2 regions of the Streptomyces kryoterrae genome follow, and region 1 is predicted to be linked to the other one. Evidence: riboswitches for the same ligand, from Rfam matches in the RefSeq annotation. Region 1 holds a riboswitch; the other holds the start of a gene.
The links. Region 1 has a riboswitch for glycine ahead of gcvT (glycine cleavage system aminomethyltransferase GcvT). Riboswitches for the same ligand answer to the same signal wherever they lie in the genome.

Region 1 (11,684 bases):
ACGCGCTTGTTGGGCTCGGGGATGCCGACCCGGTCGAGCATCTCGATCGCCCGGGTGCGGGCCACCTTCTTGCTGACGTCGTGGTGGACGCGGTACGCCTCCACGATCTGGTTGCCGATCGTGTAGTACGGGTGCATCGCGGACAGCGGATCCTGGAAGATCATCGCCATCTCACGGCCCCGCAGCTTGCGCACCTCGTCCGGGGCGGCGCCGACCAGTTCCTTGCCGTCCAGCCAGATCTCACCGGACATCTGCACGTTCTTGCCGCGTGCCCCGAGCCGGTGCAGGCCCATGATGGCCAGCGAGGTGACGGACTTGCCGGAGCCGGACTCGCCGACGATGGAGAGGGTCCTGCCCTTCTCCAGCTGGAAGCTGAGTCCGTCGACGGACTTGACCAGGCCGTCGTCGGTCGGGAAGTGGACCTTGAGGTCGCGGACTTCGAGGAAGGCACTGGGCGCGTTCGAGGGCGAGGGTTCGCCCACCGCGGCGCCGGTCCTGGACAGTTCGGTCACGAGAGCCTCACCCGCGGGTCGGCGGCCGCGTAGAGCAGGTCCACCAGAAGATTTGCGATCACGACGAAGAGAGCGGCGAGCAGGGTGACACCGAGGATCTTGGGCAGGTCGTTGTCGGTGATGCCCTGTACCGCGTACTGGCCGATGCCGGGCAGCGAGAACACGCTCTCGGTGATCACGGCTCCGCCGAGCAGCAGACCGAGGTCCATGCCGAAGATCGTGATGATCGGGGTCAGGGCGGCCCGCAGTCCGTGCTTGACCACGACCTTGCGCTCACGCAGGCCCTTGGAGCGTGCCGTACGGATGTAGTCCTCGTTCATCGTCTCCAGCATGCCCGAGCGGGTGAGCCGCGCGTAGATGGCGGAGTAGAGGAGAGCGAGCGAGCACCACGCGGGGAAGAGGGTGTTGGCCCATTCCGCGGGGTTCTCGGTGAACGGGACGTACGTGCGCCCGAAGATCGGCCACTGGTAGGTGAAGAGCAGCAGTGCGAGGTTGCCCGTGAAGAACATGGGCAGCGAGACGCCGGCGAGGGCGATGCCCATGAAGGTGCGGTCGAGGAACGAGCGCGGCTTGAGCGCGGAGACCACACCGGCCGTGACACCCGACACCAGCCAGAGCACCGCTGCACCGGCGGCCAGCGAGACCGTCACCGGAATGCGGGAGGTGAGCTCCGGCCAGACCGCCTGGTGGGTCTTGAAGGAGTAGCCGAAGCAGGGCGCGTCGCAGTGCGCCGTGGTGGGGCCGAGGTCGTAGGTGGCACCGACCACGATCCCCTTGATGAAGTGCCAGAACTGGGCGTAGAGGGGCTGGTCCAGTCCCAGGTTGTGCTTGACCGCGGCGATATCGGCCGCCGACGGGTTCTTCCCGATGTACTGCTGGGCCAGCGAGTCGGCGGTCTGACCGGCGAACCGCGGCAGTACGAAGAAGATGGCGAAGGTGACCGCGGTGACGACCAGCAGCAGGATCACTGCCGCGGCCATCCGGCGGAGGATGTACGAGATCACGGGGACCGGCGCTGGTGCCCGCGGGCCGCTAAGCCCGCGGGCACCAATGCCTTCACCTGCCTTCCGGGGCTACTTCTTGGTCGTGCCGATGTTGAGGTAGTCGTACTGACCGCTGAAGGCCGAGGAGGAGACGAGGTTGGTGAAGCCGGCCGGGCGGTACAGCAGGACCTTGAAGTAGGTCAGCGGAACGAGGGCTGCCTCGTCCATGGCCTTCTTGTCGACCTCGGTGTACTGGGCGTCACGCGCCGCCTTGTCCTCGGTGCCGATCGCCGTCTCCAGCGTCTTGTTGACATCGGGGTTGTCGAGCTGCGACAGGTTGGTGTTGCCGGACGCGCCGATCGCGTCACCGTGCAGGATCTGCTGCAGGAAGCCGTAGCCGGAAGGCCAGTCGGCACCCCACTGCATCATCATCAGACCGATGTTGTTCTTCTTGTCGAACTCGGGGACACCCGCGTTGTCGGTGAAGTACTTGCCCGACGGGTACTGCTTCAGGCTGGCGTTGATGCCGGCGGCCTTCAGCGAGTTGATGATCGCGGTGGCCGCGTCGATCTCCGCCGGGCGGTCGCTGCGCGCGGAGATGTTCGTGCTGATCGTCGTCTTGCCGCAGGCCTGGAGCTGCTCCTTGGCCTTGGCCACGTCGCCCTTGTTGCCGGTGGTGGCGTAGACGTCCGACTTCGCGTAGCCGGGGATGTCGGGCGGGAGGACGGTGGTGGCGATGTCACCGCGGATCGGGCCGCCCTCGGCGGTCTGCACCGAGACCTTGTCGACCGCGTACTCGACGGCCTTGCGGCAGGCGACGTTGTCGAACGGCGCGAGCTTGGTGTTGATCGCCAGGTAGACGAGACGGCCACCATAGGCGTTGTCGGTGTTGGCCTTCAGGTCGGCGGAGTTGACGACCTTTGCCTGCGTCGCGGCCTGGACACCCGTACCGCCCAGGTCGATGGCGTTACCGGCCAGGACGTCCTGGTCGATCGTCTCGGCGTTGACCTTCAGCTTGACGACGATCTTGTCCGGGTACTGCTTGCGCAGCGGGTCGGTCGACGCGTCCCAGTTCTTGTTGCGGACGAGGGTGACCTGCTTGCCGTCCTGGTAGCTCTCGAACTGGTACGAGCCCGAGGACACGATGCTCTTGACGTAGTCGACACCGGTGTCCTTGGCCTGCGGCACCGGAGCCGTCTGCGGCGTGGCGACCAGGTAGTCGAACTCCTGGAAGGCGCGGTTGAGCTTGAAGACGACCGTGGTGTCGTCCGGCGTCTCGATGGAGGCCAGGCCCCCGGCGCTCTTGTCCTTGTAGGGACCCTTGTACTTGTCGCCGCCGGCCAGGAACTGCTGGAAGTAGTTCGGGCCGAGGGAGAGCACGTCACGCGCGAAGTTGGAGCGCTCCACGGCATACTTCACGTCCTTCGACGTGATCGCCGTGCCGTCCTGGTACTTCAGGCCCGAACGCAGCTTGTACGTCCAGGTCTTGCCGCCGTCGGTCGGCACACCCGGGCTCGCCGCGAGGTCCGGGACCAGCTCGTTGCCCTTCTCGCCCGCGCCGGGCGTGAAGGTCATCAGCGGGCGGGCGTACAGCCGGCTGAGGTTGTACATGAACGCGTAGTACGTGTTGCCCGGGTCGAAGGAGTCCGGGACGTCGGAGTACTCGTAGGTGACCGTCCCGCCCTTCTTGGTCGAGGCGTTGACGACGTCCTTGGTCGCTGCGTTGGCCCCAGCCGACTTCGTTCCGTCATTGCCCTCGTTGTCATCGGCTTTGCTGCAGCCTGCAAGCAGCAGGCTCACAGAACCGATGGCCGCAACCGCGGCCAGCGCTGACCTTCGCATGATGGTCTGCTTCCTCCATTGTTGGAAATCTTGATGGACTCTCGGCGCAGCCGCTGATCAGCGGCTGCGCGGGTCGAGAGCGTCGCGGAGACCGTCGCCGAGCAGGTTGAACGCCAGCACGGTGACGAAGATCGCGAGGCCGGGCACGATCAGGAACTGCGGATCGACCTCGTAGTAGGTGACGGCCTCGCTGATCATCCCGCCCCATGACGCCTGCGGGGGCTGGATGCCGACGCCCAGGAAGCTCAGGCTGGCCTCGAAGAGGATGTTGGTCGGAATGAGCAGCGTCGAGTAGACGATGATCGGGCCGACCAGGTTCGGGAGCAGCTCGCGGAAGAGGATGTACGGCCCCTTCGCGCCCATCCCCCGGGAGGCGTCGACGAACTCGCGCTCGCGCAGGGCCAGGGTCTGGCCGCGGACGATGCGTCCCAGGTAGGGCCAGTTGAAGAAACCGATGATGAAGATCAGCACGCTGATGTGGAGCGGCAGCCCCTCAAGGCCGAACGCGCCGCCCTGGAGCGTGGCGGAGATGGCGATGGCGAAGAGCAGGAGGGGGAAGGCCAGGAAGGTGTCCATCAGTCGGCTGATGACCGTGTCGACCCGTCCACCGTAGTAGCCGGCCACCACACCGAGGACCGTGCCGATCACGTTGGACAGGATCGTCGCGCCGAACGCGACGACCAGCGAGACCCAGGAGCCCTCGATGATGCGGGTGGCGATGTCGCGCCCGAACTTCGGCTCGACACCGAGCGGGTGGTCCCAGCTCATGCCGCCGAAGCCGCTCGTGGGAAGGGAGCTGTTGGGGTCGATCAGATCCTGGTTGAAGGCGTTGGGATCGAGGCCGAACAGCGCCTGGATGGGCCGGGAGAGGACCGCGACCAGGACCAGCAGGATGACGATGACGCCACCGGCGACCGCCACCTTGTCCCTCTTGAACCGGGACCAGGCGATCTGCCCCAGGGAACGGCCCTCGATCTGCCCCTTGCCGGCACCGACGAGCACAGCCTCCGGCTGTACCTCGGTTGCCGCTGCGGTGGTCTCGATCGGTGCGGTCACAGTGACCCGACCCCTCTCGCCGGTGGTGACCGGCCTACGCCTGCCGCTGTCTGCGGCTTGATTCACTTGCTCGCCGGGTACGGGCCGCAGATGGTGCGGCCCGGGTAACCGACTGTTCGTTCCTGCTGACGATCCGTGCTGATTAGTCGACTTAGCCATGCGCTGCCGACCGCAGGATCGATGACCCCATCGTCTGACAGGCGAGTCTTCAGTGATTCGGCGATCACGTGAAAGACCTGTCGGCGAAAGTATGCGCAAACGTGATGCTGTCCTGTGGATTCCGTTATCCGAACAGCGGGTAACGCCCCTCGGACGCGGCGCAGTTGGTACAGAAGGGACATCCAAACCCTATCGCGACTATCCGTCGCTATCTACGCGCGGAGACCGTGGCGCGTGAGTTCGGCCGTACGTGTGAAGATCCACTCAGTAACGACCCCGCGCCGGCGGATACCCGTATCCACCGGCCGGAGCCTGCGGGGTCTGGGGCGGCGCGGCGATCGCGTGCGCCTCCCGGTCGTAGAACGGCCGGGCGTTCGCGCGCAGCCACATCACGACCGGGTCCCGCTCGTCCGACATCGCGACCGTCGACACCGGCAGCCCGTCGGGGACCGCGCCGATCGACTGCTGCATCATCGCGCGCACCGAGTCCACGGCGGGCGGCGACGTGTCGTACACGTCCAGCCCGATGGCCAGATACGGCGCGCCGAGCGCCGGCTGCACCCAGGCGCGGCGCAGGGAGCGGACCGCCGGGGTGCGGTGGGCGTTCTGCGAGAGGAGGGCGTAGAACTGCGGGATCTCGATGCCGGGTTCGGCCAGCCGCAGCGGGCCGGCGGGCTGGCGCTCCAGGCCCGCCGCGATCCGGCGCAGGTCGAGCCAGGGGATGCCGACGCCGCCACCCGGGGAGTGCGGGTTGAGCCAGAGGCCGTACTGGTCCGGGTAGAGGGTGCGGGCCACGTCGAGGCCGTCGACGACCTCGTACGACCTGTTCCAGCCGCTGACCGACAGTTCCTGGGCGGAGGTGACACAGGGCGCGTAGCCGTACCCGTCGACCTGCATGTTTCCGTACTGCGCGTCGGGGGAGCCGGCCTGGCCGTGCCAGAGCAGCATCCAGATCCGGCCGGAGGACGGGGTCGCGAGGGCGCGCAGGAGCGCCTCGTAGGCGTCGTAACGCCCGGGCGTGACTTGGCGCAGCATGTGCTCGACCTGACCGGCCGCGGCCGTGCCCGACGCGCTCACCATTACCGACCCTTCGTAACCCTGACCGAGTTGTGCGCTTCTTAGCTTAGGCGCTCCGCAGGGTAGGCCGGTGAGAGCTCGGGGCCTGGTGTTGTCGGCGGAGTGCGGGTGGTTCGTGGCTGGTCGCGGAGGTCTCCGCGTGCCTTGGGGGCGCTTTCAGTAGCCGTGTTGGTAGAAGGGGCGGACCCGCTCCCGCAGCCAGTCCGTCACCGGGTCCTGGGCTATGTCCAGGAAGACCAGGTTCACCGGCCAGGGGGAGGGTGTGTGGCCCAGTGCTCTGGCCAGGGCGTCCATCGGGATGGTGCGGGCCAGCGGGTCCCAGGGGGAGAGTTCGACGCCGACGAACATGACGGGGGCGGCCGTTTCGATCGCCGCCAGGCAGCGGCGGGCCGTCCGGACCACGCCCGTGCCCGCGAACTCCGTCGCCGCGGCGGTGAGGAAGGCGACCGGGTCCTCCTGCCAGTCGGGCTCGTAGAGGCGGACCCGTCCGCCGCCGACGCCGTCGAGGACGGTGCGGCCGGAGCGGCAGAGCTGGGCCACGGCCTGCGGGGGCAGCGGGACGCCGACCATGCCGTCCGGGTTCACGGCGATGCCGACCTGGGGCGGCAGGCCCCGGGCGAACTCGACGGCGGGGGCCACGGTGTACGACACATGGCCGCCGACGACCTGCCGGAACTGTTCCTCCGAGCTGAAGACCGGCACGTACGCCTGGCCCTGGATGTCCATCGTGGGCAGGTCGAGGGGGCCGGTGTAGGGGCCGCCGCCGGACGGGAGGGGGACCCAGACGAAGCTGCGGCCGAGGACCTCGACGATACGGGCGCCCGCGCCGGGGACCCCGAGGGAGGCCGAGAGCACCTCCTCCAGCTCGTTGCCGGGCCACCCGCCGTGCGAGTGCGGGTGTGCCTGTGCGGGGAAGCCCCCGGGAAAGTCCGGGGGAAAGTCCGCCGGGATGTCCATCTGCCTACCGCCTGCTGTGAACCGCTGTCATGAGTCCCTGGGTGGGAGTCCCTTAATGAGCAAAACCCTAACCGGCCCCGGCGACCACGGTGGTCAGTCCGCGAAGTCGATCCTGCGCAGGATGTCCGCCGCGTCGCGGTCGATCAGCACCGCCGAGCCGCAGCCCTCCGGCAGATTCCCCTTCTCCACCGAACGCAGCAGCCGCGAGGCGGCCTGGCGGTGACGCAGGAACGCGTACCGCGAGACGCCCCGGCCGCGTTCGCGCTGGCCCTCCAGTGCCTCGTCCGGGGTGACGTCGAGGAGGAGCAGATGCAGGGTGCCGCCCCGGCGGCGGGCCTCGCGGGCCAGCCAGCCGCGCACCCAGGCCTGCGTACCGCAGTCGTGCACGACGACGCCGGCGCCGGAGCGCAGGGCGCGGCGCAGTCCTGCGTAGTGGGCGAGGCGGACGAGGGGGCGGTAGACGGCGTACGGGAGGAAGGAGGGCGTACGGGCGTCCCAGTGGTCGCGGGTGTTCTGGGAGTCGATGCCGGTGGCGCGCACCGCCCGGCGCATCAGCGTGGACTTGCCGCTGCCGGGCAGGCCGGTGACCACGACGAGGTCGCGGGCGCCGAAGGTGAGGCCGTGCGGGCTGTGGCCCGAGCGCTCCCGCAGGTCGCGGATCACGGGTTCCGGGCGCGCGGCGCACGCCTCCCGGGCCGGGGCGGCCGGCTGGTTGGGCAGCGCGTCGGTCAGCGCGAGGGCCGAGGCCGTCGCGTACGCCGTAGTCCTGTTCACCGTGATCGTCCTCCCATGGGGGTCGGGAAGTACCGTCCCCGTCGAGTGTAAAGAGAAGGTAATACGCGGCGCCTCTCGGTTGGGTCCGCTTACTGCAACAGGCCTGCTACAGGGCGATATGCGCCCCTGCGGCGGGGCTGTGTCCCCCCTGTGAAGGGTCCCCCTGCCGTGCCGGGGGAATGCGTGCGATGATGTGCCCGCCAACTGCATACCGGCCGCTTGAATCCGCGCGGGAGAGTTCCGGGCACCTATGGGTACCCGGGCGCCGAAGGAGCAAGTCCCTCCCTTGAATCTCTCAGGCCCCGTTACCGCGCGGGCGAGGCACATCTGAAAAGCGGGCCGCGGGTCGTCGTGACCAGTGGCTCCACCCAAGGTGCAAGTCAGTGACCTGCGTTTTCACGCTTCCGGTCACGACGAACCTCTCAGGTTCCGATGACAGATGGGGAGGAACGACCTCGCCGTCATGCCCTGGGAGCACTACCGATGAGCAGCACCCCTCCGCGTACGACCGCGCTCGATGCCCTGCATCGTTCGCTCGGCGCCACCATGACCGACTTCGCCGGCTGGGACATGCCCCTGCGGTACGCCTCCGAGCGCGACGAGCATCTGGCCGTGCGCACGAAGGCCGGCCTCTTCGACCTCTCCCACATGGGCGAGATCACCGTGACGGGGGCGGAGGCCGCCGCTCTGCTGGACTACGCGCTGGTCGGCAACATCGCCTCCGTCGCCGTCGGGCGCGCCCGCTACACCATGATCTGCCGGGCCGACGGCGGCATCCTCGACGACCTGATCGTCTACCGCCTGGCCGAGACCGAGTACCTGGTCGTGGCCAACGCCGGCAACGCGCAGGTCGTGCTGGACGCCCTCGTCGAGCGGTCCGACGGCTTCGACGCGCTGGTCCGCGACGACCGGGACGCGTACGCGCTGATCGCCGTCCAGGGCCCGGAGGCCCCCGGCATCCTCGCCGCCCTCACCGACGCCGATCTCGACGGCCTGAAGTACTACGCGGGTCTGCCCGGCACGGTCGCCGGCGTCCCCGCCCTGATCGCGCGCACCGGATACACCGGCGAGGACGGCTTCGAGCTGTTCGTGGCGCCGGCTGACGCGGAGAAGGTGTGGCAGGCGCTGACCGACGCGGGCACCCCCGCCGGGCTCGTCCCCTGCGGTCTGTCCTGCCGGGACACGCTGCGCCTGGAGGCGGGCATGCCGCTGTACGGGCACGAGCTGACCACCTCCCTCACCCCCTTCGACGCCGGCCTCGGCCGGGTCGTCAAGTTCGAGAAGGCGGGCGACTTCGTGGGCCGCGCGGCCCTGCGCGAGGCCGCCGAGCGCGCTTCGTACGAGCCGCCGCGGGTACTCGTCGGCCTGGTCGCCGAGGGCCGGCGTGTCCCGCGCGCCGGGTACGCGGTCGTCGCCGGCGGCCGGGTGATCGGCGAGGTCACCTCGGGCGCCCCCTCCCCCACGCTCGGGAAGCCGATCGCGATGGCGTACGTCGACGCCACGCACTCGGCGCCGGGCACGGCGGGCGTGGGCGTGGACATCCGGGGCAGCCACGAGCCGTACGAGGTCGTGGCGCTGCCCTTCTACAGGCGCCGGAAGTAGCCACGGCTGTCGTCCCGGCCGGCCGCTCCGGCGTCAGACGCAACCCGATCCCGTATCCCGTGTCTCCTATCCCGTGTCCTGCCCGCTGACGGGCAGGCAGTTTCCCTGCGTAGCACCCCATGCATGACCAGTCCCCCGCGTACAGGAGAATTCAGGCCATGAGCAACCCCCAGCAGCTGCGCTACAGCAAGGAGCACGAGTGGCTGTCGGGCGCCGAGAACGGCGTCTCGACGGTCGGTATCACCGAGCACGCGGCCAACGCGCTCGGCGATGTCGTGTACGTCCAGCTTCCCGAGGTCGGTGCCGCGGTGACCGCGGGTGAGACCTGCGGTGAGCTGGAGTCGACCAAGTCCGTCAGCGACCTGTACTCCCCGGTCACCGGTGAGGTCACCGAGGTCAACGAGGACGTCTCCAACGACCCGTCGCTGGTGAACTCCGCCCCGTTCGAAGGCGGTTGGCTCTTCAGGGTGCGCGTCTCCCAGGAGCCGGGCGACCTGCTCTCCGCGGACGAGTACACCGCGTTCTCCGGCAGCTGAGCCCCAGGCACAAGGACGTAAGGACGTACTGACCCCATGTCGCTTCTGAACACTCCCCTGCACGAGCTCGACCCCGACATCGCCGCCGCCGTCGACGCCGAGCTGAACCGCCAGCAGTCCACCCTGGAGATGATCGCCTCGGAGAACTTCGCTCCGGTCGCGGTCATGGAGGCCCAGGGCTCGGTTCTCACCAACAAGTACGCCGAGGGCTACCCCGGCCGCCGCTACTACGGCGGCTGCGAGCACGTCGACGTCGCCGAGCAGATCGCGATCGACCGGGTCAAGGAGCTGTTCGGCGCCGAGTACGCCAACGTGCAGCCGCACTCGGGCGCCTCCGCCAACCAGGCCGCGCTGTTCGCGCTGGCCCAGCCCGGCGACACCATCCTCGGCCTGGACCTGGCCCACGGCGGCCACCTCACCCACGGGATGCGGCTGAACTTCTCCGGCAAGCAGTTCGACGTGGTCGCCTACCACGTGGACGAGGCCGGTCTGGTCGACATGGCGGAGCTGGAGCAGCTCGCCAAGGAGCACCGGCCGAAGGTGATCATCGCGGGCTGGTCGGCGTACCCGAGGCAACTGGACTTCGCGGAGTTCCGCCGGATCGCGGACGAGGTGGGCGCGTACCTCTGGGTCGACATGGCGCACTTCGCCGGTCTGGTCGCGGCGGGCCTGCACCCGAACCCGGTGCCGTACGCGGACGTGGTCACCTCCACCACGCACAAGACGCTGGGCGGGCCGCGCGGCGGCATCATCCTGGCGAAGAAGGAGTTCGCGAAGAAGCTGAACTCGTCCGTCTTCCCGGGCTTCCAGGGCGGCCCCCTGGAGCACGTGATCGCGGCGAAGGCGGTCTCCTTCAAGGTCGCGGCGAGCGACGAGTTCAAGGAGCGCCAGCGCCGTACGGTCGAGGGCGCGCAGATCCTCGCCGAGCGTCTGGTGCGCGCGGACGTCGGCGAGCACGGTGTGTCCGTCCTCTCCGGTGGTACGGACGTCCACCTGGTCCTCGTCGACCTGCGGAACTCCGAGCTGGACGGCAAGCAGGCGGAGGACCGTCTCCACGAGGTCGGCATCACCGTCAACCGGAACGCGATCCCGAACGACCCGCGCCCCCCGATGGTGACGTCGGGCCTGCGGATCGGCACCCCGGCGCTGGCCACCCGCGGCTTCACGACCGAGGACTTCACGGAGGTCGCGGACGTCATCGCCGAGACCCTCAAGCCGTCCTACGACGCCGACAGTCTGAAGGCCCGCGTGAAGGCGCTGGCCGACAAGCACCCGCTGTACCCCGGCCTGAACAAGTAGTACCCCTGGGGTGAGTGGGCTCCGCCCGGTGCGGAGCCCACCGCCCCCGTTCTGAGGAGTTCCCGTGGCCATCTCGGTCTTCGACCTGTTCTCGATCGGTATCGGCCCGTCCAGCTCCCACACGGTCGGCCCGATGCGCGCGGCGCGGCTGTTCGCCCGCCGGCTGCGCAACGAGGAGGTCCTCGGGGCGGTGGCGTCGGTCCGTGCGGAGCTGTACGGCTCGCTCGGCGCGACCGGACACGGTCACGGCACTCCCAAGGCGGTGCTGCTCGGCCTGGAGGGCGCCTCACCGCGCACGGTGGACGTCGAGGGCGCCGACGAACGGGTGGAGCAGATCAAGAAGTCGGGCCGGCTCAGGTTGCTGGCCGACCACGAGATCGGCTTCTCCTTCGACGACGACCTGGTCCTGCACCGCCGTAAGACACTCCCCTACCACGCGAACGGCATGACCCTCTGGGCGTACGACGCCTCAGGCGCCGAACTCCTCTCGAAGACGTACTACTCGGTGGGCGGCGGATTCGTCGTCGACGAGGACGCCGTGGGCGCGGACCGCATCAAGCTCGACGACACGGCCCTCAAGTACCCCTTCCGCACGGGCGACGAGCTGCTGCGTCTGACGCAGGAGACGGGTCTGTCGATCTCCGCGCTGATGCTGGAGAACGAGCGGGCCTGGCGCACGGAGGACGAGATCCGCTCCGGTCTGCTGGACATCTGGCGCGTGATGCAGACGTGCACGGCACGCGGAATGTCCCGCGAGGGCATCCTGCCGGGCGGGCTCCGGGTCCGTCGGCGCGCAGCCATGTCGGCGCGTCAACTCCGGGCGGAGGGCGAGCCGTTGGCGCGCGCGATGGAGTGGATCACGCTGTACGCGATGGCGGTGAACGAGG
Region 2 (11,684 bases), 5.6 Mb from region 1:
CGAACCGGCGTTCGGCTGGAGCGACACCTTGTCGTACCCGGTGACCTCGGCGAGCTGCTCCTCCAGTTCACGGATGAGCGTGAGGTAGCCCTGCGCCTGCTCGGCGGGCGCGAAGGGGTGCAGCTGGCCGAACTCGGGCCAGGTGACCGGCTCCATCTCCGTGGTCGCGTTGAGCTTCATGGTGCACGAGCCCAGCGGGATCATGCCCCGGTCGAGCGCGTAGTCACGGTCGGCGAGCCGGCGCAGGTAGCGCAGCATCGCGGTCTCGGAGTGGTACTCGTGGAAGACGGGGTGCGTGAGGATCTCGTCGGTGCGCAGCAGCGCCTCCGGCAGCGTGTCCTCGGCGTCCGCGTCGAGCGCCTCGATGTCGCCCTCGACCCCGAACGCGGTCCACACGGCGCCCAGTTGAGCCCGGTTGGTGGTCTCGTCGCAGGAGACGGACAGCCGGTCGGCGTCGACGAGGTGCACATTGACCCCGTGTTCCCTCGCGGCGGCGGCGACCTCGCCGGCCTTGCCGGGCACCCGCACGGTGAGCGTGTCGAAGTAGGCCCCGTGGACGACCTCGACGCCGCCCGCCGTCAGCCCCGCGGCGAGGATCGTGGCGTACCGGTGGGTGCGCCGGGCGATGGTCCGCAGCCCCTTGGGCCCGTGGTGGACGGCGTACATGCCTGCCATCACGGCCAGCAGGACCTGGGCCGTACAGATGTTGCTGGTCGCCTTCTCGCGGCGGATGTGCTGCTCCCGCGTCTGCAGGGCCAGCCGGTACGCCTTGTGCCCGTCCGCGTCCACGGAGACACCCACGAGCCGCCCGGGCAGGCTGCGCGCGAACTGCTCGCGCACGGCCATGTATCCGGCGTGCGGCCCGCCGAAGCCCATCGGCACGCCGAACCGCTGGGTAGTGCCGACCGCGATGTCCGCGCCGAACTCACCGGGCGAGGTCAGCAGCGTCAGGGCGAGCAGGTCGGCGGCGACGGTGACCACGGCGCCGAGCCCGTGCGCCTGCTCGACGACGGGCTTCAGATCCCGTACGGCACCAGAGGCGCCCGGGTACTGAAGGAGCACACCGTTGATCTCGCGCCCGGCGATGTCGTCCGGGATGCCCGCGCTCAGGTCGGCGACGACGACCTCGACACCGACGGGCTCGGCACGTGTCTCGATCACGGCGATGGTCTGCGGCAGGGCGTCCGCGTCGACGAGGAAGAGCCCCTTCTTGTTCTTGCCCATGCGCCGCGACAGCGCCATCGCCTCGGCGGCAGCGGTGCCCTCGTCGAGCAGCGAGGCACCGGAGGTGGGCAGCCCGGTGAGGTCGGCGACCATCGTCTGGAAGTTCAGCAGCGCTTCGAGGCGCCCCTGCGAGATCTCCGGCTGGTACGGCGTGTACGCGGTGTACCAGGCGGGGTTCTCCATCACGTTCCGCAGGATGACCGGCGGGGTGAAGGTCCCGTAGTACCCGAGTCCGATCATGGACGCCAGCACCTGGTTCCGGTCGGCCAGCGACCGCAGCTCGGCCAGCACCTCGGCCTCGGTACGGGCACCCGGCAGATCGAGGGCGTCGGCGTTCCTGATCACATCCGGGACCGCGGCGGCCGTCAGCTCGTCGAGCGAGCCGTATCCGACCTGCGCGAGCATCTTGGCCCGGTCCTCGTGGTCCGGCCCGATATGACGCCGCTCGAAGGGCGTTCCCTGTTCGAGTACGGCGAGCGGAGTGCGGTGGGCGGTCATTACGGAGGCCTCCTGGTCGTCGCGACCTTCGAGGGGCACCACGGCAGGGGTGCCCGAACGGCCTCCCCCTCTGTCATCTCAACCTGAGAGCTTCACCGGGCCGCCAACGCACTGACGTCCCGGCTTTCACCGTCGGTGAGAGCGAAAGCCGTCGGCTTCCGCTCTTCTTTCCAGAGTGACCTCGTCCGTGCGGTACAGGGGCCTGAGAGATTCCGGGGAGGATTTGCTCCTTCGGCGCCCTCCGAGGTTCCGGAGGACTCTCCCGCACGGGGTCAGCAGCCACTGGCCAGCCTATCAGCGGGCCTCACACACACCTTCGAGTGGCCGCCTTCCCCGAAGTACTCTTTTGTAGTGCTTACGGATGATTTGCGACCATTGGGAGGGCCCGTGCAGACCGACATCGATCCGCGCAACCTGATCGGCCGCAAGGCCTTCGACCGCAACGGCGCCAAGATCGGCACGATCGACGAGATCTATCTCGACGACGCGACCGGAGTGCCGGAGTGGGCGGCCATAAGGACAGGGCTGTTCAGCAGGGACGCCTTCGTGCCCCTGGAACCCAGCGAACTGGTCGACGGCACACTGCGCATCCCCTTCGAGCGGGCTCTGATCAAGGACGCTCCCGACTTCGGCGTGGGCCGCCACCTCTCCCCCGAGCAGGAACTGCAGCTCTACCACCACTACGGCCTCGACGTGGCGCCCCCTCCCCCGTTCCCGGACCACGACTTCGGCAGGCTGGCGGGCACGGAGGACGCCTGATCCGACAACTCCTCATCCGGACCGTCGGGTCCTCGCGGCGCGAGGGTCACCAACGGCAGCGGGTCCGCCGGCTCCAGTGCGGGATCGTCGGTCCGGAACGTACGCACCCGCCCCGGCTGTTCCGCTTCCGGCGTCTCGAACCGGACGGTGACCCGCCCCAGCCCACTCCCCTGCACCCATCCATGCCCGAAGTCGGCATGCCGTACGTCGTGCCCGGTGGTCCAGTGCCGCTCGACGGGCTGCTCCTCCTGCCGTTCCCCACCCTCGCGCTCGGCCTCCTCCACCGGCTCGAGTGCCGCCAACTCCCCGGCGGCCTGGGCGAACAGATCCTCCTGCGTGTAGTCGGCGAGGCCGCTCACCCCGACCCCGAGCAGCCGGACTCCCCCGGTGGTGTCCACCGCCTCCAGGAGCCGGGCCGCCGCCTCCCGCACCACCCCGGGGTCGTCCGTGGGCCCCCGGAGCGTCTCGGACCGGGTCAGCGTGGAGAAGTCGTACCGCCGCACCTTGAGGACGATGGTCCGCCCGGACAGCCCGGCACCGCGCAGCCGACGCACACACCGGTCCGCCAACCGCTGCACCTCCGTCCCCACCCGGACCCGGTCGTGGATGTCCACGTCGTAGGTGTCCTCGACCGACACGGACTTGGTCTCCCGCGCGGACACCACGGGCCGCTCGTCGTGCGCCAGCGCCATCGCGTACAGCGCGTGACCGTGCGCCTTCCCCAGCAGCCGTACGAGTTCGGCCTCGCCCGCCTCGGCCAGTTCGTCGACCGTGCTGATGCCGGCCCGCCGCAGATGGTCCCCGGTCGCCGGGCCGACCCCCGGCAGGGTCCGCACCGACATGGGCCCGAGCAGCGCCCGCTCGGTCCCCGGTTCGATCACGACCAGCCCGTCCGGCTTGGCCTGCTCCGAGGCGATCTTCGCGAGCATCTTGGAGGCGGCGAGCCCCACCGATCCCGTGAGCCCCGTGACCGCTCGTATGTCCGCGCGCAGCCTGGTACCGGCAAGCCGCGCCGACGCCTCGTCCCAGGCCGCCTCACCGGCCTCCAGGTCCACGAACGCCTCGTCCAGGCTCAATGGCTCCACCAGGGGCGACAGGGCGTGCAGGAGCCCCATGACCTGCTCGCTGATCACCTTGTAGAACCCGCCCCGGGGCACGAGATAGGCGGCGTTCGGCGCGAGTCTGCGCGCCTGCGCCATCGGCATCGCGGAGTGCACCCCGAACACACGGGCCTCGTACGACGCGGTGGCCACCACCCCGCGCGGCCCGAGCCCGCCCACGACAACGGCCTTCCCACGCAGACTCGGCTTGGACGCCTGCTCCGCCGAGGCGAAGAAGGCGTCCATGTCGAGATGCAGGATCGTGGGCGCGTTTCTCACATCACCGATGCTGCCCTACGCCACTGACAATGCCCCGGAACCCAGGAGCGCCGCTCAGACCGCCCGGTTGCGCCGCCGCGCCAGTTCGTCCGTGGGATTGAGCCCGACGAGCGTCTCGCCGGTGTCGACGCGCTCCCCGTGCAACTGCGAGAGAGCGCTTTCCACATCCCGCCACACCACGCCGACGGCGATACCGAAAATGCCCTGCCCGCCCTGGAGCAGCGCGTGCACCTCGTCGGGGGAAGTGCACTCGTAGACCGTCGCGCCGTCGCTCATCAGCGTCATCCGCTCCAGATCCCGGAACTCACACGCCCGGAGATGCTGGACCGCCGTACGGATGTTCTGCAGCGAGACACCGGTGTCGAGAAAGCGCTTGACGATCTTCAGGACCACAACGTCCCGGAAGCTGTAGAGCCGCTGCGTCCCCGATCCGTGCGCGGGCCGCACGCTCGGCTCGACCAGGCCGGTGCGCGCCCAGTAGTCCAACTGCCGGTAGGTGATGCCGGCCGCCGCGCACGCCGTCGGGCCGCGGTAGCCGATCTCCTCGGACGCCATGGAAGTCGCCCCTCCGCTGCCTGTTACAGCCGTCGGCCGCTGTGGAACGTGATCGGCCGCGCTGCCGTGATGAGGGTTCCCCCAGCTCGAGCGGAGCCGAGAGTCTGGGGGAGGGTACGGGCCGCTCTCCCCCAGACCGCGTCCGGGGGCACCCCCAGCCGTACCGTCGCCGCTGCTTCTCACGCCGACCTCCGTCCTTGAACTGCCTTCTCGACGGTAGGCAGTCACCAGGGGTGCGTCAACGATCGCCACACTCGGCACGCCGAGTGATAATCACCCAAGGAGTGGTTTCCCGTACCCCACCGCGGGGAAAGGCTAGCCGAATGTGCTCCGCGTCGGCCGCAGGACGCTCTCACACGCCGCTGACAATTGCCATCATCCGTGACATCGCGGGCCAAAAGACGCGCCCCACCGACCAGTGGGTCCGTGGGGCGGCCCGAGCCTCGTCAGCCGTCGCTGTCGCGGCTCACTGGCTGTTGGTCCCGAAGTCCTCGGGAGAGATCTGGTCGAGGAACTCGCGGAACTTCTCCACCTCGTCCTCCTGCTCGTCCGGGATCGCGATCCCTGCGTCGTCAAGTACTCCGTCGCTGCCGTAGATCGGCGTACCGGTACGCAGCGCCAGCGCTATGGCGTCGGACGGACGGGCGCTCACCTCGACTCCGCTGGCGAACACCAGCTCCGCGTAGAAGACACCCTCGCGCAGGTCCGTGATGCGCACCTCGGTGAGCTCCTGGCCGACGGCCTCCAGCACGTCCTTGAACAGGTCGTGGGTCAGCGGTCGTGCGGGGGCCATGCCCTGCTGGGCGAAGGCGATCGCCGTCGCCTCACCCGGTCCGATCCAGATGGGAAGGTAGCGGTCGCCTCCCACTTCACGCAGGAGCACGATCGGTTGGTTGGAGGGCATTTCGACCCGGACACCTACGACATCGAGCTCGTTCACACAGCAACCCTAGGCCGTGCCCGGGATGTTTGGGTAGTCGGGCACGGAACGGGTGACCGATCCGCCCTCCGGCGACCCTCCGCGCTCAGGGCTGCCGCACTCCCAGCGCGATCCGCACCAGGGCCGCGTGCAGCTTCACCGTGAGCCCCGACAGTTCCTTGCTGCGCGCCTCCGCGAGGGCCCTGGTCTGCGGATTGCGATGGCGCTTGAGGGGAGCCACCACCTGGTCGACCAGGCCGGCCTCGCGGTCGGCGGCGGCCTTCATCACCCGCAGATGCCGCGGCTCGATCCCGAACCGCCCCAGCTCGGCGACGAGCGCGGCGACGGTGACCGTCTCCGCGTCGTACGCACCGTCCGGCAGCGGCGCGACCAGCCCGTACGACTGCCACTCCTCGAGTTCCTCGTCACCGATCTCGGCGGCGGCGAGCAGCTCGGCGCGGCCGATCCGGACCGCGGTGGGTCCTTCCGCCTCCAGAACCGGCTCACCGTCCCGCTGCCGGCCCACGGTGGGGAGCGGGACAGCCTCCCCACGCCCCATGGCGTCCAGGTACTCCCTGATCACCTTGAGCGGCAGATAGTGGTCCCGCTGCATTCTCAGGACATGGCCGAGACGCTCGACGTCCTCCGGACTGAACTTGCGGTACCCCGACGGTGTCCGCTGCGGCTCGATGAGCCCCTCCGACTCCAGGAATCGGATCTTGGAGATGGTGACTTCGGGGAACTCGTCGCGCAGGGCGTTCAGCACTGTGCCGATGCTCATCAGCCCACTGTCCGCGGCGGCGATGCCGTGTCCGGCACCGCCGCTCGGTGTTTGAAGCATGGACCTTCCCTGGGGAATCCCCCCGGACTCAGTCCGGAGGAGGGTCAGTAGCCCCGCTGGCTCGCATAGAACACCAGTCGGTACTTGCCGATCTGAACCTCGTCACCGTTCGACAGGGCGACCTGGTCGATCCGCTCGCGGTTGACGTAGGTGCCGTTGAGGCTGCCCACGTCGGCGACCGTGAACAAGCCGTCCTGGCCCCGGCGGAACTCCACGTGCCGACGCGACACGGTCACGTCGTCCAGGAAGATGTCGCTCTGTGGATGACGCCCGGCCGTGGTCAGCTCACTGTCCAGGAGGAAACGACTGCCCGAGTTCGGGCCACGGCGCACCACCAGAAGTGCCGACCCGAGCGGCAGCGCGTCCACCGCGGCCTGCGCCTCGGGCGAGAGCATCGGCATCTGTGTCTGACCGGTGACCTCGGCGTCGTACGCCTCGATGCCGGAGATGGAGATCGTGGACGTCGTCTCCGACGGACGCTCGGGAGTGACCCCGGCCCGCAGCGGCGCACCACAGTTGGAACAGAAGCGGCTGTTCTCCGCGTTGCGGTTACCGCACCTCGTACACACCAGGGCCGACATCGACGGATCCTCCTGCCGCGGCTGCCCCGCCGGGGCATGGGACGCATACGGATCGGAGGAAAACTCTCCACCCGAACTTGAGGTTGACGGTTCCCCGAAACCTATGCGCCCGGACTGGGCAGGGTCAACAGACGGCGCGCCCTGACCTCCAGGAACGTCACCGCCCGGACCGCCGACCTGATCCCGGAACAGCGGACGCTGGCCGTCCGCGTCGGGCTGTGCGCGATGGCGGGCTGTCGCGTTGTCGCTGTTGCCCTCTCGCGCGCTCTTGCCGAACAACTTCGCAAACAACTTCACGGGCGATTCCCCTTGACCGAAACAGACCCGCCCGTGGGGCAGGACGAACCCTGACTGCACCTACCGGTAGACCCGGACATCTTCACAACGTCCGTCGCCACCTGACAGTTTCCACCACGCACCACCCATTCGGTGCGCCGACCCCCCGCAACCTCATGCCCTCCCCGGACAGCCCCCATGCACCCCCGGTTCACTGGGAGGACGACCGAGCGTAGTCAGGCTGCTTCGCCGCTCGCAAGGCGTCCACGACGATCTTGCCCACCCGCTCCACGGTAACCGTGGCCTGCTCCTTCTCCAGAGTCTGCACCACACCTCCGGGGATGTTGAGCGCCGGCTCGAGGTCCTGCGGCTTGCCGATGACCTTGAAACGATAGGGAGTGTCGATCTTGTTCCCGTCGACGCTCACTCCCCCACCGTCCTCGTCCGCCAGAAAGGTTCCCGCGACAACCCGTACACCGTTGACCTGGATCGCCTCGGCACCGGCCGCACGCAACTCCTGGATCGCGTCGAGCAGCATGTCGGCTTCGACCGTTCCCTTCGTGTCCTCGATGGTCAGCGTGATCCCGGGCCCCTGCGCGGCCACCGTGCCCGCCAGGATGCCCAGTTGGCGCTCCTTCTCGACCGTCTGCTTCCGGGCCTCCTCAGCCTGGTCCGAGCTGTTCTCCAACTCGGTCCGCTGATCTTCGAGACCTCGCTTCTCGTCCTCAAGACGCTGCGTACGGTCATCCAGTTCATCAAGAATGCGTACGAGATCTTCCTGACGCGCACCGCGCAGCGCCCCGTCGTTGTCACTGGTGGACGCGACCTGCACCGCCAGCCCGAATCCCAGCCCGAACAGCAGCAGAGCGACGATGAGTTGGGCCCGGGTCACCCGCGGCGGCCACAGCCCCTTCCCCAGCCGCTGACGGCCGGTCAGGGACGCCTCGGTCTCCTCGTCGTCCACCGCGGCCCCCACGTCAAGGGCCTGCGCGTCCGAGGACTCCGCGGGCTTGGCAGGGACCTCCTCGGGCAGTTCCTCGCGCAATCGTTTCTCGCCCGCCTCGGGGTGCTTGTCGCTCGCGTCGTTCTTGTCGTTGTCACTCATCGGCGTCAGGCCCGGAAGACGTGCCGGCGGATCGCCGCGGCATTGGAGAAGATACGGATGCCGAGGACCACGACGACACCGGTGGACAACTGGGCGCCGACGCCCAGCTTGTCGCCCAGGAAGACGATCAGCGCGGCCACGACGACGTTCGACAGGAACGACACCACGAAGACCTTGTCGACGAAGATCCCGTCAAGCATCGCCCGCAGACCGCCGAACACGGCGTCCAGGGCCGCGACGACGGCGATGGGAAGGTAAGGCTCCACGACCGCCGGCACCTCGGGCCGGACCAACAACCCCGCCACGACGCCCACGACGAGGCCCAGTACCGCGATCACGATGTGCCCTTCTCTGTCTCTGTTCTCGGCTGTGCTGTACGTACGATCACGCTCGGTGCGGCGGGCAGCCGGAGGTCGCTCTCCACGGAGATGCTGGTCCGGATGTCGAAGTTCTCCTGCAGCGCGTGCAGATACAGTCCGTCGGCGCTGTCCTGGAACCTGCTGCTCAGCCGCTTGCCGTCCCCCACCGCGAGCACCGTGTACGGCGGCACCAGCGGCTTGTTGTCGACCAGTATCGCGTCTCCCGCGGCCCGGATCGCCGACAGCGCCGTCAGCCGCTGCCCGTTGATGGCGATGGCCTCGGCACCCGACTGCCACAGCCCGTTCACCACCCGCTGCATGTCCCGGTCGCGCACCCGCCCGGTGTCGGAGAACCCGGATGTCTCCCGCGCATCCCCGCCGGCACCGCTGTCGGCTTCTTTCGCATCGTCCACGACGAGTTTGACACCCGGCCCGTGCACCTCGGTCGCCCCTGACAGGATGCCCACCAGGTCGGCCTGTTCACCGCCGCCCTCCGACTTCAGCGCCGCACGCTGCCGCGCGCTCACGTCGTCGCGCAGCTGGTCGACCGTCTTCTCCAGCTTGTCGGCCGACTCGGTCTCCCGGTCGATGCGGTCGATCAGCTCTTCCCGCTCCTTGGCGATCACGGGGGCCGCTATCCGCGCCTGAGCCGCCCCCACGGTCACCACGAGAGCCGCGAGAACCAACCCGGCGGCAAGACCCAGCTTCGCTCTCAGCGGCTTCGGCAGCCCGCCGTCACCCGCGGCCTTCCGACGCGCGGCGGCCTCGGCATACCCCTCGTCGAGGCTGTGGTCCATGACGTTGGTGAGCAGCGACATGGACGCGTCCGGGCGGGTTCGGCTCGTGGGGTTGCTCCGAACGGGGGGCTGCTGCGGCATGCCGCACATCGTCCCACGTCGCGACCACTGCCTCCGAACGGCCCCACCGGCGTGCCGGACAGGCCCCCTTGGGGAACTCCCGTCCGGCACGCGCGTGTGGACGTCGACTCAGCGACCGGCACCGTCCACGACGGCGGACCACTCGTCGAGCAGTGCCTGAGCGGAAGCGTCGTCCGGCCCCTCGGCCCACAGATGCGTGACGGCCTCCGCCGGGTCGGGCAGAACCATCACCCATCGCCCGTCGGTCTCGACCACGCGCACCCCGTCGGTCGTGTCGACGAACCGCTCTCCGGCCTCCTCCACAACCCGCCGCATGACCAGTCCCTTGACAGCCCAGGGAGTCGCCAGATCACGCTTCAGGACGTGCGCCCGCGGAATCCTGGCATCGATCTGGCTGAGCGTGAGCTGCGTCCGTGCGACCAGCCCGATAAGCCGTACGAAGGCCGCCGAACCATCGAACACGCTGCTGAACTCGGGGATGATGAAACCACCACGCCCGTCCCCGCCGAAGATGGTCGTCTCATCACGCCCGACCCGGGTCAGATCGTCGGGCGATGTAGTGGTCCACTCCACCTGTGTGCCGTGATAAGCCGCGACCTGCTCGGCAATTCGGGTGGTGGTCACCGGCAGCGCCACTCGCCCGCTCCGGCGTTCCGCGGCCACCAGATCGAGCATGACGAGCAGCGCCCGGTCATCCTCGATGATCCGCCCCTTCTCGTCGACGAGTGAAAGCCGCTCACCCACCGGATCGAAACGCACACCGAAGGCGGCACCTGCCGACGCCACGATCTCTCCGAGCCGCACCATCCCGGACCGCCGGGTGTCCGCGGTTTCCGTCGGCCTGGACTCGTCGAGACCGGGATTGATGGTCAGCGAATCGACCCCGAGTTTCCCGAGCAGACTGGGCAGCACGAGTCCCGCGCTGCCGTTGGACGCATCCACGACAACCTTGAGCCCGGACTCCGCGATCCCGGTCGTATCGACGTTTCGCAGCAGCGACCCGGTGTACGAGTCGAACACACTGGCCGGGAAATGCAGATCCCCGATCTCCCCGGGGAACGCGCGCCGGTACTCCTGCCGCGCGAACACCCGGTCCAGCTTCCGCTGACTCGCCTGCGAAAGGTCTGCCCCCTGCCCGTCGAAGAACATGATGTCGACGGAATCAGGCACACCGGGCGTCGTCCGGATCATGATCCCTCCGGCACTCCCCCGGGCAGTCTGCTGCCGAGCCACCGGCAACGGTACGTTTTCCAGATCTCGTACGTCGATGGCGCTGGTCTGCAACGCGGAGATCACCGCCCGCTTCAGCGCGCGGGCACCGCGGGAGTGGTCGCGGGCGGTGGTGACAGTGGACCCCTTCTTCAAGGTCGTCGCGTACGCACCGGCCAACCGCACCACCAGCTCGGGCGTGATCTCCACGTTCAGGATTCCGGACACTCCACGGGCACCGAAGAGATGCGCCTGCCCTCTCGACTCCCAGATCACCGAGGTGTTGACGAAAGCGCCGGCCTCGATCGTCTTGAACGGGTAAACGCGTACGTTCCCCTGGATGATCGATTCCTCACCGACGAGGCACTCGTCGCCGATGACCGCCCCGTCCTCGATACGCGCCGCGCGCATGATGTCGGTGTTCTTGCCGACCACGCAGCCACGCAGATTGCTGTGCTGGCCGATGTACACGTTGTCGTGCAGCACGGCCCTGTGCAGAAAGGCTCCGCTCTTGACGACGACGTTCGAGCCGACAACGGTGTGCTCGCGGATTTCCACGCCGGCCTCGACCTTGGCGTAGTCCCCGATGTACAGGGGCCCGCGGAGCACCGCATCGGGGTGCACCTCGGCGCCCTCCGCGACCCACACACCGGGCGAGATCTCGAAGCCGTCGAGCTCGACGTCGACCTTGCCCTCAAGGACGTCGGCCTGCGCCTTCACATAGCTCTCGTGCGTACCGACGTCTTCCCAGTACCCCTCGGCGATGTAGCCGTAGACCAGCCGCCCTTCCTTCATCAGCTGTGGGAAGACGTCACCGGACCAGTCGACGGAGACATCGGCCTCGACGTAGTCGAAGACCTCGGGCTCCATGACATAGATGCCGGTGTTCACGGTGTCGGAGAAGACCTGCCCCCAGGTCGGCTTCTCGAGGAAGCGCTCGACCTTGCCCTCCTCATCGACGATGGTGATCCCGAATTCCAGTGGATTCGGCACCCTCGTCAAGCAGACAGTGACGAGCGCACCCTTTTCCTTGTGGAAATTGATGAGCTCGGTGAGGTCGAAGTCAGTCAGCGCATCACCGGAGATGACGAGGAAGGTGTC

Region 2: linked by a shared signal. The riboswitch ahead of gcvP (aminomethyl-transferring glycine dehydrogenase) and the one ahead of gcvT (glycine cleavage system aminomethyltransferase GcvT) in region 1 are both predicted to bind glycine.

What each region holds. Positions count from the first base shown of each region.
Region 1 covers NZ_CM133358.1:2,980,752-2,992,435, forward strand. Annotated here, with positions in the region: gene ACW4TU_RS12490 (ABC transporter ATP-binding protein) at 1-512, opposite strand, end outside; gene ACW4TU_RS12495 (ABC transporter permease) at 509-1,516, opposite strand; gene ACW4TU_RS12500 (ABC transporter substrate-binding protein) at 1,586-3,337, opposite strand; gene ACW4TU_RS12505 (ABC transporter permease) at 3,395-4,393, opposite strand; gene ACW4TU_RS12510 (enhanced serine sensitivity protein SseB C-terminal domain-containing protein) at 4,817-5,629, opposite strand; gene ACW4TU_RS12515 (enhanced serine sensitivity protein SseB) at 5,786-6,586, opposite strand; gene ACW4TU_RS12520 (AAA family ATPase) at 6,680-7,360, opposite strand; glycine riboswitch at 7,581-7,681, shown strand; glycine riboswitch at 7,682-7,809, shown strand; gene gcvT (glycine cleavage system aminomethyltransferase GcvT) at 7,844-8,962, shown strand; gene gcvH (glycine cleavage system protein GcvH) at 9,121-9,498, shown strand; gene glyA (serine hydroxymethyltransferase) at 9,535-10,797, shown strand; gene ACW4TU_RS12540 (L-serine ammonia-lyase) at 10,862-11,684, shown strand, end outside.
Region 2 covers NZ_CM133358.1:8,593,917-8,605,600, reverse strand. Annotated here, with positions in the region: gene gcvP (aminomethyl-transferring glycine dehydrogenase) at 1-1,722, opposite strand, end outside; glycine riboswitch at 1,903-1,997, opposite strand; gene ACW4TU_RS38240 (PRC-barrel domain-containing protein) at 2,110-2,481, shown strand; gene ACW4TU_RS38235 (DNA polymerase IV) at 2,403-3,860, opposite strand; gene ACW4TU_RS38230 (MerR family transcriptional regulator) at 3,915-4,598, opposite strand; gene ACW4TU_RS38225 (bifunctional nuclease family protein) at 4,882-5,355, opposite strand; gene ftsR (transcriptional regulator FtsR) at 5,441-6,175, opposite strand; gene ACW4TU_RS38215 (FHA domain-containing protein) at 6,220-7,113, opposite strand; gene ACW4TU_RS38210 (DUF881 domain-containing protein) at 7,244-8,137, opposite strand; gene ACW4TU_RS38205 (small basic family protein) at 8,143-8,475, opposite strand; gene ACW4TU_RS38200 (DUF881 domain-containing protein) at 8,472-9,374, opposite strand; gene ACW4TU_RS38195 (sugar phosphate nucleotidyltransferase) at 9,483-11,684, opposite strand, start outside.